3 regions of the Oceanicaulis sp. LC35 genome follow, and region 1 is predicted to be linked to each of the others. Evidence: predicted binding sites of a transcription regulator. Region 1 holds the regulator's gene; each other region holds the start of a gene.
The links. The regulator LexA, encoded in region 1, represses DNA repair genes until DNA is damaged. The targets are predictions, from matches to a motif close to ATGTTCCNCTTGTGTTCC.
Positions count from the first base shown of each region.

Region 2: gcvT (glycine cleavage system aminomethyltransferase GcvT) is a predicted target of LexA. The motif match lies at 2,552-2,569, and genes of this name have one in related genera.
Region 3: ACFELO_RS13860 (YifB family Mg chelatase-like AAA ATPase) is a predicted target of LexA. The motif match lies at 2,848-2,865, and genes of this name have one in related genera.

Region 1 is NZ_CP170485.1:1,401,570-1,407,066, forward strand. Features, by position in the region: gene gltX (glutamate--tRNA ligase) at 1-83, opposite strand, end outside; gene ACFELO_RS06615 (ComEC/Rec2 family competence protein) at 211-2,286, shown strand; gene ACFELO_RS06620 (2-hydroxychromene-2-carboxylate isomerase) at 2,292-2,966, opposite strand; gene lexA (transcriptional repressor LexA) at 3,020-3,703, opposite strand; gene trpC (indole-3-glycerol phosphate synthase TrpC) at 3,785-4,579, opposite strand; gene trpD (anthranilate phosphoribosyltransferase) at 4,600-5,497, opposite strand, start outside.
Region 2 is NZ_CP170485.1:2,128,632-2,134,128, reverse strand. Features, by position in the region: gene argS (arginine--tRNA ligase) at 1-1,444, shown strand, start outside; gene ACFELO_RS10240 (hypothetical protein) at 1,530-1,922, shown strand; gene ACFELO_RS10235 (hypothetical protein) at 1,934-2,326, shown strand; glycine riboswitch at 2,477-2,567, shown strand; gene gcvT (glycine cleavage system aminomethyltransferase GcvT) at 2,743-3,837, shown strand; gene gcvH (glycine cleavage system protein GcvH) at 3,871-4,236, shown strand; gene gcvPA (aminomethyl-transferring glycine dehydrogenase subunit GcvPA) at 4,333-5,497, shown strand, end outside.
Region 3 is NZ_CP170485.1:2,926,183-2,931,679, reverse strand. Features, by position in the region: gene ACFELO_RS13865 (response regulator) at 1-1,194, opposite strand, end outside; gene ACFELO_RS13860 (YifB family Mg chelatase-like AAA ATPase) at 1,218-2,771, opposite strand; gene ACFELO_RS13855 (BON domain-containing protein) at 2,971-3,579, opposite strand; gene ACFELO_RS13850 (YraN family protein) at 3,680-4,066, opposite strand; gene ACFELO_RS13845 (penicillin-binding protein activator) at 4,178-5,497, shown strand, end outside.

The DNA.
Region 1 (5,497 bases):
GCGCCGCCGATATGCAGATAGCCGGTCGGTGAGGGCGCGAAACGCGTGATGATTTTCATGGTGTCTTGCAATTGCGAATTCATGCTGCAGTGCGAAGGGAGGTGCTCTTTAGCACGCCAAAGCGTCTCCGTCATAGCCTCCGCCTGATGTTCACGCCATGATGAAGGTGTGAAATCGCTAAAGTTTCCACCTGTGGGGGAAATCCCAGACTTGCGCCGAGCCGTGACGGCTGGGCTGGGCGGCGCGTTGGCGCTCACAGTTCCAGACCCCAACCGCCTGATCCTGTGGGCGCCGGTGGCGCTGGCTGTCGGCGCAGCAGCCTATTTCTCATGGCCGTCAGAGCCGGGCTTGGCGCCGGTGCTGTTCGGGGCGGGACTGAGCTTTGTCGCGGGCATTGTCTGGTGGTTCAGACGGAACGTCCTCACACTTTATGCGCTCGTGCTTGTGAACTGCCTGACACTTGGCTTCGTTCTGTCTCGGGAGCGGGCTCATTCGCTGGGCGCGCCAGAACTTGGGGCCTTTCAGTCTGAACGCAGTGCAGAGGTCACGGGCTGGATTGAGCGGGTGGAGCGGCTTGAGGGGCGGGCGCGTCTTGTCATCCGGGTGCATGCGCTCGAGAATGCCGATACGCCGCCCTATCGGGTTCGTATCCGTGCGGGGCTCGCAGCGTTCGAGCCAGGCGATGCGATCCGCGTGCGGGCTCGCTTGTCGCCGCCATCCGCCCCGGTTGCCGCTGGTGGCTATGACCCGGCGCGTGCCGCCTGGTTCGATCAGATCGCTCTGACGGGCTACGCCATCTCGGACATGGAGCGCACCGAGATTGATACACGGGCGCCGCTCAGCCTGTCCCTGGCGGGCTTTCGCTGGCGTTTGTCTGAGCGGTTGCAATCTCAAACCGGGACGCGGACCGGAGCTGTCGCCGCCGCCTTGCTGACCGGGGAACGCGCCCGCGTCAGCACCGAGGACGCCGAGGCGTTACGTCTGTCAGGGCTTGGGCACATTCTGGCGATATCCGGCCTTCACATGGCGCTTTTTGCGGGCGGGGCGTACTGGCTGATCCGTCTGGTGTTTGCGATGTGGGAGCCTTGGGCGCGCGCGCATGACCCGCGCAAGCCGGCTGCTCTAGGCGCACTGATCGCCGCCAGCCTCTATTTGATCATCTCCGGGGCGGCGGTTTCCACCCAGCGGGCCTACATCATGGCCTTCGTCGTTCTGGTGGGCGTGTTGTTTGACCGTCAGGCTTTTTCCATGCGCTCACTGGCGCTGGCGGCGATCCTGATCCTGCTCATTGCGCCTGAAAGCGTCATTGAGCCCGGTTTCCAGATGAGCTTCTCCGCTGTTGCGGCCCTGATCGCCAGCTTTGACGCCTATAAGCGTTGGCGACCTGAATCCGGTCTGTCGTCATCCGTGTTTGGAAAGCTCAAGGATGCGCTGGCCGGGCTCAGCGCCACCTCGCTCATTGCCGGGGCGGCGACGGGGGCGTTCGCGATCTTTCATTTCCAGCGCATGGCCGCCTATGGCCTTATCGCCAACCTCCTCGCTATGCCGCTTTTTACGTTCTGGGTCATGCCGGCGGGCGGCGCGGCGCTCATCTTCTCTGTCGTGGGGATGGAGCGGCCCTTTCTGTGGATTATGGACCAGGGGCTGCGCCGGGTTCTGGATGTGGCGTACTGGGCGTCCACCATGGAGGGCGCTGTTGTGGGGGCGAATGCGGCGGACCCGGCGCTGGTGGCGCTCTACGGACTGGGCTTTGCGTGTCTGGTGATCGGGCTGGGATGGATGCGGGTGACCGGGGGGCTGCTGATCATGGCGGCGATGACGCTGTTCATGGTCCAGACCCCGCCCCAGATGATGATCACCGATGGCGGGGTGGTGCTGGCTCGCTTTGAGGGCGCGGAGGGCTACACGGTTACAGATCGCCGTCGCGGACGGTTCGATGCCCGGGTCTTTCTGCAGCGGGCCGGCGTCAGCGACAGCCCGGATCGCGCCGCCCTGAGCTGTGACAGTCTGGGCTGCACGGGGCGAACTTCAGACGGTTTGTTGCTGGCCGTGACAGCCTCCGCCGAAGCGCTGGAAGATGATTGCCATGAGGCGGACCTCATCGTTTTTGACGGGGAGGTTTCCGCCTGGCGCAAACGTCGTTGCGCGGCGCTGATTCTCGATACTGTCGCTCGGGAAGAGCTGGGCGGACTGGAGTTCTGGGTCCATGACGGGCAGGTCATCCGCATGCGCAGCGCGCAAGCGGCGCGCCGCAATCGCTTGTGGGGCGGCGCTTCCGGTTCCTGAGCGGACTAGAGCGCTTTCAGGCCGCGTTGCTGCATGCGCCAGAGCAGGGCGTCGATCCGGTCCTGACCGAAGAAGGGCTCGCCCTGAAAGACCATTAGGGGCACGCCCCAATGGCCGGCGGCGTCCTGATTGGCTTCGTTCTCGATGATTTGACTATCAATACGGTCTGATTGGGCATCTGATTGCGTGTTCAGCGTGTCCGGATCGAGCCCGGCGGCGCGGGCCGCGTCATCCAGTGCGCCATCCTCGGTCCAGGGCGTGTCATGTCCTGCAGCGCTTCCGCCCCAGATGCGGCGGCTGGCGTGGGCGATATAGGCCAGGCCGTCGCCGTCCTCGCAGGCCAGAACGCCCAGCTGGTTGAGATAGGCGATCCGCGGCTGTTCCGGGGCGATCTTGAGCGTATGGATGTCCTGTACGATCGGGTCAGGCGAGGGGGCGGAAATGGGCAAGCCCAGTCGTTCCGCCTCGCGCGCTACATCCACGATTACATAATGGATCCAGCGTGGATCCCGCTCTTCAAAGAATTCAGGGCTTCGAACCGCCAGCGGGCGCACGATGCGCACATTCACATTGAAGGCGTAGTGCTGACGCAGCTCTAAAAATCGCTGGGCGGCGATATAGCTGTAGGGGCTGCGGAAAGACCAGTAGAGGTCAAAGCTGAGCGGGGTGGCGTCGGTCATGAGCTGGCGTCCTCAGAAGGGTGCGCCAGACTACTGCCCCGAAAGCAGATCGCCTAGTGATAGCGACGGATAAGTCCCACAAGGCGACCCTGAACCTTCACCTCGTTCGGGCCGAAAATCCGGGTCTCATAGGCCGGGTTCGCCGCTTCAAGGGCGATGGAGCCGCCTTTCTTGCGCAGCTTTTTCAGCGTGGCTTCCTCGTCATGAACAAGCGCCACGACGATGTCGCCGGTATTGGCCGTGTCGCCGCGCTTGATGATCACAAGGTCGCCATCAAGGATGCCGGCCTCAATCATGGAGTCGCCGTGGACTTCGAGGGCGAAGTGTTCGCCGCCTGAAATCATGTCCGCCGGGACGGGCAGGCGGTCGGTTTCGTGCTGGATCGCCTCGATCGGCACACCGGCGGCGATCCGGCCAAGGACCGGCACTTCCACGCCATGGGTGCGCTCATCAGAGGTGGCGGAGCCGAAATCGGCGCTGACGACATTGGTCTTGGCAGGCGTGGACTGGGCGCTCGCGCCGCCAGAGGGCAGCTTGAGCACTTCCAGAGCGCGGGCGCGGTGGGCGAGGCGGCGGATGAAGCCGCGCTCTTCCAGAGCCGAGACCAGACGGTGAACGCCGGATTTGGAAGCGAGATTGAGCGCCTCTTTCATTTCGTCAAAGGAAGGCGACACGCCGTCTTCGGACAGACGTTTGTTGATGTAGAGCAAAAGCTCGTGCTGCTTTTTGGTCAGCATGATCGCCTCTTGGAACAAAATAGAAACTCTATAAGGGTGTTCTATGCATGTTCCGTCTTAACGTCAAGTGAAGGCCCGGTGTTATGCCCGACCAATCAGGGCGCGCGTCGCCGCTGTCACATCGTCCTGGCGCATCAGGCTTTCACCCACCAGCAACGCCTTGGCCCCAGCCTGTTGCAAACGCACGGCGTCGTCACGGGTGAAAATGCCGCTTTCGGCCACCAGAACACGGTCTTCACCCACCATAGGGGCAAGGGTTTCAAAGGTTTCAAGGCTCGTCTCAAACGTGCGCAGATTGCGATTGTTCACACCAACGAGCGGGCTGGGCAGGGCGAGGGCGCGCTTCATTTCCTCTGCGTCATGCACTTCGACCAAGGCATCCATGCCCCATTTGAAGGCTTCTTCGATCAGGGCGGCGGCGAGGGAATCATCCACGCTCGCCAGAATCACCAGAATACAGTCCGCGCCGAGCGCGCGTGATTCGGCGACTTGCCAGGGATCATAGAGAAAATCCTTGCGCAGGACGGGCAGGTCCACTGCAGCGCGTGCGGCGACCAGATAGTCGTCATGGCCCTGAAAACTGGGCTCATCGGTCAGAACGGACAGGCAGCTCGCGCCGCCGTCTTCATAGGCTTTGGCGAGGATGGGCGGATTGAAGTCCGCGCGGATCAGGCCCTTGGAGGGGCTGGCTTTCTTTACTTCGGCAATCAGGCCCAGACCGTTCGCGGCGGCATCGCGCTCCAATGCCGCCTTGAAACCGCGAACAGGGCTCGCATCCTGCGCCCGCTCGCACACCGCCTCATAGGATAGGCGGGCTTTGCGCTCGGCGACGTCAGCGCGCTTATAGGCTTCGATACGGGTCAGAACATCGCTCATTGCGGTCTCGTCAAATTGGTTCAGGCGTTGCTGGCGCGAACAAGGGCGTCGAGCGCCGCTTGCGCGCGGCCCTCATCAAGGGCGCTGGCGGCAAGCGCTGCACCCGATTTCAGATCATCAGAGAGACCGGCGAGTTTGAGCGCCGCAGCGGCGTTAAACAGCACGATATCGCGATAGGGGCCTGTGGCGCCTTTCAGAAGATCGCGGATCGCCTCGGCGTTCTCTTCAGGTTCTCCGCCCTTGAGATCGTCGAGACCTGCGCGGGGCAGACCGGCGTCTTCGGGCGTGATCTGGTATTCGCGGATCGTTCCATCAGGGAAGAGCTCGGCCACATGGCTGACGCCCGTGGTGGTGATTTCATCCAGCCCGTCTTCGCCATGCACAATCATCGCCGCTTCAGCGCCAAGACCCCGCAGGGCCTCGGCCATGGGAAGGAGCCATTTGCGATCAAACACGCCCAGAAGCTGACGCTTCGCGCCAGCCGGGTTTGAGAGCGGCCCCAGAAGATTGAAGATGGTCCGCACGCCCAGAATTTTTCGTGCCGGTCCCACATGGCGCACGGCGCCGTGATGGGCTTGTGCGAAGAGAAAACCCACGCGCGCTTGGGACAGAGCCGCTTCCACCTGAGTCGGTGAGGCGAAGAGGTTCACGCCGAGGCTTTCAAGCACTTCGGCGGATCCTGACTTGGAGGAGGCGGCCTTGTTGCCATGTTTTGCGACGACAGCGCCTGCGCCTGCAGCGACCAGAGCCGCAGCGGTGGAGATATTCCAGGTGCCGCGGGCATCCCCGCCGGTCCCGCATGTGTCTATGGCAGTGGCGGGGGCGGCAACAGGCGTCATCCGGGCGCGCATGGCCTTGGCGCCGATCATCAGCGCTTGCGGGCTTTCGCCCAGCGCGGTGAGGGCCAGCAGAAAGCCG
Region 2 (5,497 bases), 730 kb from region 1:
CCGCAAGAGCGATGAACCCAAGCGTCTGATGATCGATTTCGGCGGCCCGAACGTCGCCAAGCCCATGCATGTGGGCCATCTGCGCTCGTCGGTGATTGGCGACAGCCTGCAGCGCCTGATGCGCTTCCGCGGCCATGACGTGACCTCTGACATCCACCTCGGCGATTGGGGCCTTCAGATGGGCCATCTCGTCACCGAGCTGCAGGATGAGCAGCCCGATCTGGTCTATTACGACGCCGGTTTCACCGGGCCCTATCCGGATGAGCCGCCGGTGACGATCGAGGATCTGGCGCGGCTGTACCCGCAGGCCTCCGCAAAGGCCAAGGAAGACCCTGAGCGCAATGCGCGTTCGCGCAAGGCGACGGCCGAGCTGCAGTCCGGGCGTCCGGGCTATCGCGCCCTTCTGCGCCATTTCATCAATGTCTCGATTGCGGCGTTGAAAGAGGATTTCAGTGCGCTGGGCGTGCATTTCGACCTGTGGAAGGGCGAAAGCGACGTCAATGACCTGATCCCCGAGCTGGTCCAGGACTTCAAGGATCGCGGCGTTGCCGAGGAGAGCGAAGGCGCCTGGATCGTCCGCGTCGCCCGTGAGGACGACAAGAAAGAACTCGCGCCGTTGATCCTGGTCTCAAGCCAGGGCTCCGCGCTCTACGCCACGACCGATCTGGCGACGATCCTGGATCGCAAGCGCCAGCAGGACCCCGAGCTGACCCTTTATGTGGTCGATCTGGGGCAGTCTGACCATTTCGAACAGGTGTTCCGCGCCGCCTACAAGGCGGGCCTCGCGCAAGAAGACGCGCTAGAGCACGTGAAGTTCGGGACGGTCAACGGGACCGATGGCAAACGCCTGCGCACCCGCGCTGGCGGCACCTTCCGTCTGGCCGACCTCATCAATGAGGCGCGTGAGCGGGCGCGGGCGCGTCTGAACGAAGCCGGGCTGGGCAGCGAATTGTCGCCTGAAGAGTTCGAGACCGTGGCGCGCGCCGTGGCGAATGCAGCGATCAAGTTCTCGGACCTGCAGAATGTGCGGACCACGAACTACATCTTCGATCTGGATCGTTTTGTCAGCTTTGAGGGCAAGACCGGTCCGTATCTGCAGTATCAGGCCGTACGCATCAAATCGCTGCTGAAGAAGGCTGGCGAGCAAGGCATCGCGCCGGGTGCTGTGACGATTTCCGACAAGGCCGAAGCCGCGCTGATCCGGCGTCTGGACGCCTTTGAAGGTGCGCTGAGCCGGGCTGAGCGCGATCGCGCGCCGAACGTCTTGTGCGAGCACGCTTATGGTCTGGCGCAGGCGTTCTCGGGCTTTTACGCCGCCTGTCCGATCCTGCCCGAGAAAGACGAGGCCATTCGCGCCTCCCGTCTGCGTCTGGCGCAGACCACGCTTGGCCAGCTTGAAATCGTGCTGGGCCTGATCGGGATTGACGTGCCCGAGCGTATGTAGACTCTGTCGCCTCTCGCCCCCCTTATTCAGGGGAGGGCGAGAGGCGATGTCTGCACTAGAGTGTCGCCACTTAAGGGAGACGCTCATGTTCATCACACTGATTCTGGCCCTGGCGCTGACGGACGACCGGCCGTTTGAAGCGGACGAGCAGCAATACTCGGCCTGGCTTCAGCAGGGCTGCCGCTTGCAGCAGGCGGACCGCCGCGACGGGCATGAGCCGGCCGAATTTGAGGCGTTTTGCGCCTGTGTCGCCGACAGCCTGAACGCGTCCTCCTCGGACGACGCGTTTCGCGTCATGGCGCTAAGCCTGCAGGGGCACGCCCAGGACCGGGCGGACATCCCGGACTGGGAGGCGGCGCGTGATACCGCCTTTGCCGAATACGCCGCCCTGCCGCAGCAGGAACAGAGCGAAATTCCCGCACGCCTTCAGTCCAGCCTGCAGCAATGCGTGACTCTGGGCCCGGCGACCAACGACTGACGGAGACGGACATGCTGATCACTTTGGCGCTGGGTCTGGCGCTGGCCGATGAGCGGCCGTACGAGGCCGATGAGCGCCAGTATGGAATCTGGTTGCAGCAGGCGTGCCGCATCCAGCAGACTGATCGCAATCCGGCGCAAGCCCCGGCGAGCTATGAAGCGTTCTGTCAGTGCTTTTCCGATGACATGCGCGAGGCGGTGAGCCCGGAGGGTTTCCGTCTGATGGCGCTGGGGTCTCAGGCCAGCATCGAGGGACGGGGCGAAATCCAGGACTGGGAAGTCGTGCGCGACAGGGTCATGTCCGAGTTCGAAGCCCTGCCCGAAGAGGAACAGCTCGCTATTCCCCAGCTCATGCAGGAGGCCTTGCAGGCCTGCATCATGCTGACCCCGCCAACAACCGAATAGGGTGGCGCGCCGCCAGCTGGCAGTGGGTGAGGGGACGTGCGCGACAGCCATGCTGCAGCGCCCAATCGCGATTGACTCATACCGCGCAAACGCTAGGTTTGCGCGTCGCTGCAGACCCGCCGGGAGGCGCGCTGTTGCGGGCATGGATACAGGTCACTTGCGGGAGAGACCGGCCGAAGACGCCGGCGCCGAAGGCGCAACCGCCCCGGAAACGCTCAGGCTAAAGGACCGCAAGCCTAAGACCTAACGCTGGAAAGCGGGTGCTGAGTTTCAGCGCCCCACCGAAGGAGCAATGCGGGCGCGCCTCTCCCTGGCTGGCGTCACGCGGGAATCTCTCAGGTCTTCAAGACAGCGGGGGCGAATCGGAGCCGGCATGAGCCGCGCGACGCTCGCAAACCCGCATGCTGAGGCCAGACATGACCGAAACGCTCAAACGCACGCCGCTTTACGATCTCCACATCGAGCTGGGGGCCAAGATGGTCCCGTTCGCCGGCTATGAAATGCCCGTCCAGTATGACGGCGTCATGGGCGAACATAACCATACCCGTGAAGCGGCGGGCCTGTTTGACGTCTCCCATATGGGCCAGGCGCGGCTGATTGGTGATGAGAGCGCACTGGAAAAGCTGATCACGGCGGATCTCGCGGCGCTGCAGCCGGGCGAACAGAAATACACCCTGCTTCTCAATTCCGAAGGCGGCATCAAGGACGATCTGATGGTCTCCCGCCCCGATGCTGAAGGCCTGTTCCTGGTGGTGAACGCCGCCTGCAAGCGCTCTGACTTTGATTACATCCTCGAAGCGACCAAGGGCGTTGCTGAACTTGTCGAGCTGGATGGTCGCGCGCTTCTGGCGCTGCAAGGCCCGCAGGCGGGCGCGGTGATGGCGGATATCTGCCCCGAAGCCGCCAAGATGGTCTTCATGCAGGCGGGCTGGTTCGAGATTGATGGCCTGCGCCTGATGATTTCGCGCTCGGGCTATACCGGCGAGGACGGGTTTGAGATCTCCGTCGCCAACGAGCATGCCAGCGACTTTGCGCGCAAGCTTCTGTCTGATGCGCGCGTCAAACCCATCGGTCTCGGCGCACGCGATTCCCTGCGTCTGGAAGCGGGCCTGTGCCTGTATGGCCATGACATGGACGAGACCACCAGCCCGATCGAGGCGGCCCTGACCTGGGCGGTGGCGAAATCGCGTCGCGAGCGCGCCGACTTCCCCGGTGCGGACCGCATCCTCAAGGACATTGCCGACAAGCCGGCCAAAAAGCGCGTTGGCATAGCCCTGAAAGACCGCGCCCCTGCCCGTGAGGGCACGGAGATCGCCGTCAATGGCGAGGTTGTGGGCGTTGTGACCTCGGGCGGCTTTGGCCCCACCGTCGGCGCTCCGATCGCCATGGGCTATGTGCGCACCGATCTGGCGACGCCAGGGACCGAGATTGATTTGATGGTGCGCGGCAAGGCGCGCCCGGCTGAAGTGGTGAAGACGCCCTTCGCGCCGCATCGTTTTTATCGCGGTTGATCCCGCGCTTACCGTTTCTGGAGGAGACAGAAGATGACCACCCGTTTTACCGAAGATCATGAATGGATCCGCGTCGACGGCGAAGAGGGCGTTGTGGGCATCACCGCCTACGCCGCTGAACAGCTGGGCGATGTGGTGTTCGTGGAACTGCCTGAAGTCGGCAAGACTGTCGCCAAGGGCGACGAGCTGGCTGTGGTGGAAAGCGTGAAGGCCGCCTCTGAAGTCTATGCGCCGGTGTCGGGCGAGATCATCGCCGTCAACTCCAGTCTGGAAGATGCGCCGGCGACCGTAAACGAAGCGCCGGAAGCCGAGGGCTGGTTCGTCAAGATCAAGCTGTCTGACAAATCCCAGCTTGACGCCATGATGGACGACGCGGCCTACGCCGAGCACACCAAGTAAGTCTCGACGCCTGACGGCGTCGATCTAGATGCAGCGACAAGACCGGCGGCCCAACGGGGCCGCCTGCCCTGCTTATTGAAGGAAGGTGGATCGCCCATGCGCTATCTCCCGCTGACCGACGCCGACCGGGCCGAGATGCTCGAGAAGATCGGTGTGGATTCTGTCGACGCCCTGTTTGAAGACGTGCCGGAAAAGGCGCGTCTGGACGGGCCGGTGGACCTGCCGCGCCACAAGAGCGAGATGGAGGTCGAGCGCCTTCTGACGCAGATGTCGCGCAAGAACATCGCCGCTTCCGAAGCGCCGTTCTTCGTGGGCGCGGGCGCGTACAAGCACCACATTCCCTCCAGCGTGGATCATCTGATCCAGCGTTCAGAATATCTGACCAGCTACACGCCGTACCAGCCGGAAATCAGCCAGGGCACGCTGCAGACCCTCTTTGAGTTTCAGACCCAGGTTGCGCTCCTGACCGGCATGGAAGTGGCGAACGCTTCCATGTATGACGGCTCGACCGCCTGCGGCGAAGCCGTGCTGATGGCCTGCCGGATCACCAAGCGCAAGAAGGCGATCCTGAGCGGCAATCTGCACCCTCATTACGCGGCTGCGACCCACACGCTCGCCAAATACATGGACATCGAGATCAAGGACGATCCGGCGGTTCCGGGCGGTCTTGACGATATCGCGTCGCGTATTAGCGACGATGTGGCGTGCGTGGTCGTGCAGAATCCGGACGTGTTCGGTCAGGTCCATGATCTGGAACCCATCGCCAAGGCCGCCCATGAAAAGGGCGCGCTCCTGATCGCGGTGTTCACCGAAGCGGTGTCGCTGGGCCTGATGAAGACCCCGGGCGCCATGGGCGCGGACATCGTGGTGGGCGAAGGCCAGTCCATCGGCGTCGGCCTGCAATTCGGCGGCCCGCATGTGGGTCTGTTTGCTTGCCGCAATGACCGCAACTTCATCCGCAACCTGCCGGGCCGTCTGGCCGGTGAGACCGTGGATGCGGACGGCCGCCGCGGCTATGTGCTGACGCTGTCGACGCGCGAGCAGCATATCCGCCGCGACAAGGCCACCTCGAACATCTGCACCAATTCGGGCCTGATGACGCTGGCCTGGACGATCCACATGTCGCTGCTGGGCGATACGGGCCTGCGCACCATGGCCCGGCTGAGCCATGAGAAAGCCTGCGAGCTGGCCGATCGCCTCAGCGCGATTTCCGGCGTGGAGCTGGTGACCGACGCCTTCTTCAACGAATTCACCCTGCGCC
Region 3 (5,497 bases), 1.5 Mb from region 1:
GCCGCGCACCAGATCGGCGATGGCGTAGGTGGAGCGGGTCTCCAGCGTCTGCCCGCCCAGCGCCTGCGCCTTGAGGGTGAGCGCTTCGAGCCGGATCTCGGAACTGGACGCGACGATGACGGTGCAGCCTGAAAGAGGACGTTCGGCAGGCGGGGGCGCCAGCGCGGGGGCCGGGAATCGTGTCCAGAAAATCGCGCCCCTGCCCGGCTCGGAACTGACTCCGACCTCGCCCTCCATGGCTTCGGCGAGGCGTTTGACCATAGCGAGGCCCAGCCCGGCGCCGGGGGTGGCGTTATGCTCGGCGGCGCCGCGCTCGAAATGTTTGAACAGGCTGGACTGATCCGCCTTGGAGATGCCGGGGCCGGTATCCTTGAAGGTCAGGCTCAGCTCGCCGTCATGATAGGTGGCGTGAACCAGCACCCCGCCGGTTTCGGTGAACTTCACCGCGTTGCCGCCCAGATTGAACAGGATCTGGCGCAGACGCGCCGGGTCGGCGCGGATTTCGGCGGGGACGTCCGCTGAGATGGCGTGGGCGAGCGCCAGGCCTTTTTCCGCCGCGCGGGTGGCGAGAATCTCGCAGGCGTCCTCGATCAGCGCCCGCAAGTCCACAGGCTCGGCGCGCAGGGTCAGCCGGCCCGCTTCCAGCCGGGACAGGTCGAGAATGTCATCAATCAGGTTGAGAGCATGCTGGGCGCTGGAGCGAACCGCTTCGAGATAGGCGGCCTGATCGGGATGAAGCCCGCTATCCTTGAGGAGGGCGGCGGCGCCCAGCGCTCCGGACAGGGGGGTGCGCAATTCATGGGTGACAGAGGCGAAGAAGACAGACTTGCCCTGCGCAGCTTCGCTGGCTTCGGCGCGCTCGCGGCGTTCCTCACTGACATCGCGGCCGACGGCGATCGTGCCGCCATCCTCGAGCGTGGTTTCGGACCATTCGATCCAGGCGGCGCCAGCGCGGGTGCGCATGGCGGCGTCATAGCGGCGAGGTTGGCCGGTAACGCTGGGGGCGGGCGCGACGGCGAACCAGCGGCCGATCCAGTCCTGCCGCTCTCCGCCAAAGGCGTTGAGGAAGGCGGCGTTCACTTCCGTGACCCGGCCTGAGGAATCGCGTGCGAGCACAAGCTCCGCCATCGCGTCCAGGAGGGCGCGTTGGGCGCAGCTTGTCGGCTCGGTCTCAGAATCCCATTCACGCTCCATGAACCCTGTTTACGCGTCGCGCGTTAACGAAGCGTCGAAAGGGTTTGGCCCGGTTTCAGGGCCGCCGGGACCGACACGGCCTGACCCTGACTGCTGGCGCGGCGCGCGCTGAGCGCCTCGGCCACATGAATGCGGCGCACCTGTTCAGACTGGTCAAGGTCGGCCAGGGTGCGGGCGACCCGTAAAATGCGATGATAGCCGCGTGCGGTCAGGCCCAGTGTTTCGCAGGCCCGCAAGAGGAGGGCGCGGCCCGGTTCATCCGGGCTGGCATGGCGGTCAAAGGCTTCCCCGGCGAGATGGGCGTTGAGCGCGCCGCGCTCCATCTGGATGGCGCGCGCGCTGGCGACGCGTGCAGCCGCCTCGGCCGTGCCTTCAGCCGCAGGCGGCAGGGCGAGATCGGCCGGGGTGACGGGCGGAATGTCGATCTGAAGGTCGATCCGGTCCAGAAGCGGACCGGAAACCCGCGCCTGATAGGACTGGGCGCATTTGGGGCCGCGGGCGCAGGCCTGTCCGTTCTCGCCCGCCCAACCGCACCGGCAGGGGTTCATTGCGGCGATCAGCTGAAAGCGCGCCGGAAAGGTGACGCGGGCATTGGCGCGCGCCACGGCGATTTCTCCGGTTTCAAGCGGCTGACGCAGACTGTCGAGCACCTGGGGGTGGAATTCGGGCAGTTCATCCAGAAACAGAACGCCATGATGGGCCAGGGACGCTTCACCGGGGCGAATGCGAGTCCCCCCGCCCACCATGGCCGCCATGGAGGCGGAATGGTGCGGCGCGCGGAAAGGGCGATTGCGCGACAAGCGCCCGCGATCCAGAAGCCCCGCCACAGACTGCACCATCGACACTTCGAGCAATTCCTGAGGCATGAGGGGCGGCAGCAGGCCCGGCGCACGGGCCGCCAGCATGGATTTGCCCGCCCCGGGCGGGCCGACCATCAGCAGGTTGTGTCCGCCTGCCGCGGCGACTTCCAGCGCCCGTTTGGCGGTTTCCTGTCCCCGCACATCACGCAGGTCCTTGCAGGCTCCGCCCTCGATCAGGTCGCCGGGCGCGGGTCGGGACAGAACCTGACCCCCCTTGAAATGGTTCACCAGCTGGATGAGCGAGGCCGGCGCCAGTATGGGCAATTCCCCGCCCGCCCAGGCCGCTTCGGGACCGCAGCTTTCAGGACAGATGAAACCGAGATCACGTTCCTGGGCCAGCATGGCGGCGGGCAAGGCGCCGGGCGAGGGTGCGAGCGCGCCATCCAGACCCAACTCCCCCATCACCAGATGTTCAGCCAGCATGTCAGTGGGCAGAACGCCCATCGCCGCCATCAGGCCTAGCGCAATCGGCAGGTCATAATGGGCGCCTTCCTTGGGGCGGTCGGCGGGCGCCAGATTGACGATCAGGCGCTTGGAGGGCAGGGACAGACCGACCGCGGCGAAAGCGGCGCGCACCCGTTCGCGACTTTCCGCCACCGCCTTGTCCGCCAGGCCGACGATCATGAAATTGGGCAGGCCGCCCGCGATCTGAACCTGAACATCAACCAGTCGGGCCTGAGCGCCGTCAAAGGCGGCGGAGTAGGTGCGAATGCCCATGGCGCCCTCATTCAATGAACGCGACCAGCCACAGAACACGGTTAACGCGAGTTATCCACAAACGCAGGAACAGGACTGATCAAAACCAGAACATTAATAGAATACATGGTGCATTTACGTCAACCCACAGGGGAATTTATGCGTAAACGGCACGCTTTCAGGTTCGCTATGCGTTTGAATGTTAAGATGTCAGGCGCGGTCAGTCGGCAATTTCCGGCGCCAGATCACACGCCTCGGCCTGTTGGGCGCCCCGCGCAGGCAGTTCCACCGCTTCATCGGGCGAACGGGTCAGGACGACCACGCGTTCCACCCCCTCAACGAGCGCGGCATGGGCCGCCGCGCGTTCGCTTTCCGCCGCGCTGCGCGCGAAGCCGAGCAGATAGACCACGCCCGAATGGGTCTCGATATTGAAATTGAGGCTGCGAATGGCGCTGTCAGACGCCAGCCGGGACCGGATCTGCTGGGTGATCCAGCCGTCCCGCGCGGCGTTGCCCACGCCGCGACGACCGCCCACATCGATCTGGTTGGACACCGAGCGCACGCTTTGCACCGACCAGGCGAGGCATTCGGCATAGACCCGGTCTTCCGCTCGCGGCGCGGTTCCGCTCAAAAGCGCCACGCCTTCGGTGATCTCCACATCCACGCCGTTGAGCGCAAAGCCCTCAGCGCGCAGCATGGAGGATTTGAGCGACACCGAGGCGTTGAAGTCATCAATCTGTCGGCCGACTGACCGGCCGGGCTGGAACGCAGCGCAGCTCGTCAGGGCAAGGCCGAGGGTCGTCACAAGCGCGAGGCGGAACACGGACATGGCACATGGTCTTTCATCAGCGAAACGGGCACGGGCGGAGCGTAACGGGCGGGCGTGAGAATTTGGTAAACAGGGCGTTACCGCCTCTCATCGCCGCCTGTCAGATCAGACCGTCCAGATCGGGACTCTCAAGGCTGAATGCGCCTTCAATATGACGCGGCCATCCCCGTTCGCTCCAGACAATGACATCAAAGCGCGGCTGCAGATGCGCCAGCGCGCCATGTCGGCTTCGCCAGAGGCTGGCGGCGCGCACCAGCCGGTGTTGCTGTCGGGGCGTGATGGCGTAGCGGGCGGCCTCATTGGTCTTGCGACGCTTGACCTCGATGAAGGCCAGCACGCCGCCGCGCCGGGCCACAAGGTCCAGTTCGCCAGCTCCCGTCCGCGCCCGTTCGTCCAGGATTCTCCAGCCCTTCAGGCGTAACCAGAGCGCGCTCAGGGTTTCAGTCCGGCGACCCAGACGTTCAGCTTGCCGGCGGGCCTGTGTCACGGGCTGGTCCTGCGCTGTCCCCATGCTTGCCCCTGAAGCAGGCGAAGGTTAGCTTCTGCACCGACAGGGGCGGGCCGCGTCAGCGCTCGCCGGGGGGATAAGGTGACCGTCATGGTTGAAAAGACTACATCCGCAGCGGGCATGGCGCGAGTCCTTGCCGGGATCGCGGCGCTGGGCGGCGCGATGGCGCTGAGCGCCTGTACCGCGTCTACGCCCTCCGCCCCGATCCAGACATTGCCTGACCGTCCGGTCGTTGGCGCGCCGCCTGCACCGGCGACGCTGGCCGTCGAACTGGCCGATCGTGGCTACACCCCGGCCTTTCTGGAAGGCGAGCCGGATCTGGTGCGCGTGGCGCTTCTTCTGCCGTTCAGCGCCTCATCCGCCGCCGCCCGCAATGAGGCCGCCCAATTGCTGCGCGCCGCAGAGCTCGCCGTGTTCGAACGCGCAGGCTCCAATCTGGTGCTCTTGCCCAAGGATACGGGCGGGACGCCTGAAACCGCGCGCCGCGCTGCAGAATCCGCGATCTCCGATGGCGCCGAGCTGATTATCGGCCCGCTCTTTCAGCAAGCCGTCGCCGCGGCGGGCGATGTGGCGCGTGACGCCGGCATCCCCCTGCTCAGCCTGTCCTCGTCGAGCGCGGTCGCGGGTGAGGGCGTTTATCAGCTGAGCTTCCCGCCGGATGAGGAAGTGCGGCGGGTGACCGAATATGTGGGCGCGATGGGTGCGACCCGCTTCGCCTTTATCGGTCCGGCCAGCGCCTATGGCCAGGTCACCCAGGCCGCCTACGCCCAGACGATCGAGGACATGCTGGGCGAGTTCCCGATGTCTGAAAGCGTCAGCGTCTGGCAATCGGCCGGTGAGGGCGCCGAGCCCTATCAGGTCGATCGCACCTTTAATACGGGTCTGGTGACCAGCCAGTTCTATGATGGCGGCGTGTCGGCGATGACCGAAGCGGCGGCGCGACTGGCCTCCTATGGCGTCGAAGAGCTTGATCCGGCCCAGGCTGCGACCATGAGCGGCGCCAACTGGACCCCGTCGCCCGGTTCGCCCTTCCAGGTGGTGCTGCTCCCTGAAGGCGGCGATCAGCTGCGGATGCTGGCCCCGGTTCTGCTTTATCAGGATATCGATCCGCTGCTGGTGAAGTTCATCGGCACGGGCCAATGGCTCGACAATTCGCTGGTGCGTGAACCAGCTTTGTCCAATGGATGGTTCGCCGGTCCTGATCCTGAAGCCCGCAGCCGGTTTGAAGAGGTGTATGCGCGCTATTATGGCGCCGAGCCGTCCCGTCTTGCCGGTCTGGGCTATGATGCGGCGTCGCTGGCGGCCCTTCTGGCGGATGGCGGCTATGGTCCGGATCGTCTGGGCGCGCCGGACGGCTTCATGGGCGTCGACGGTCTGTTCCGGTTCCGCGCGGACGGCACGATCGAGCGC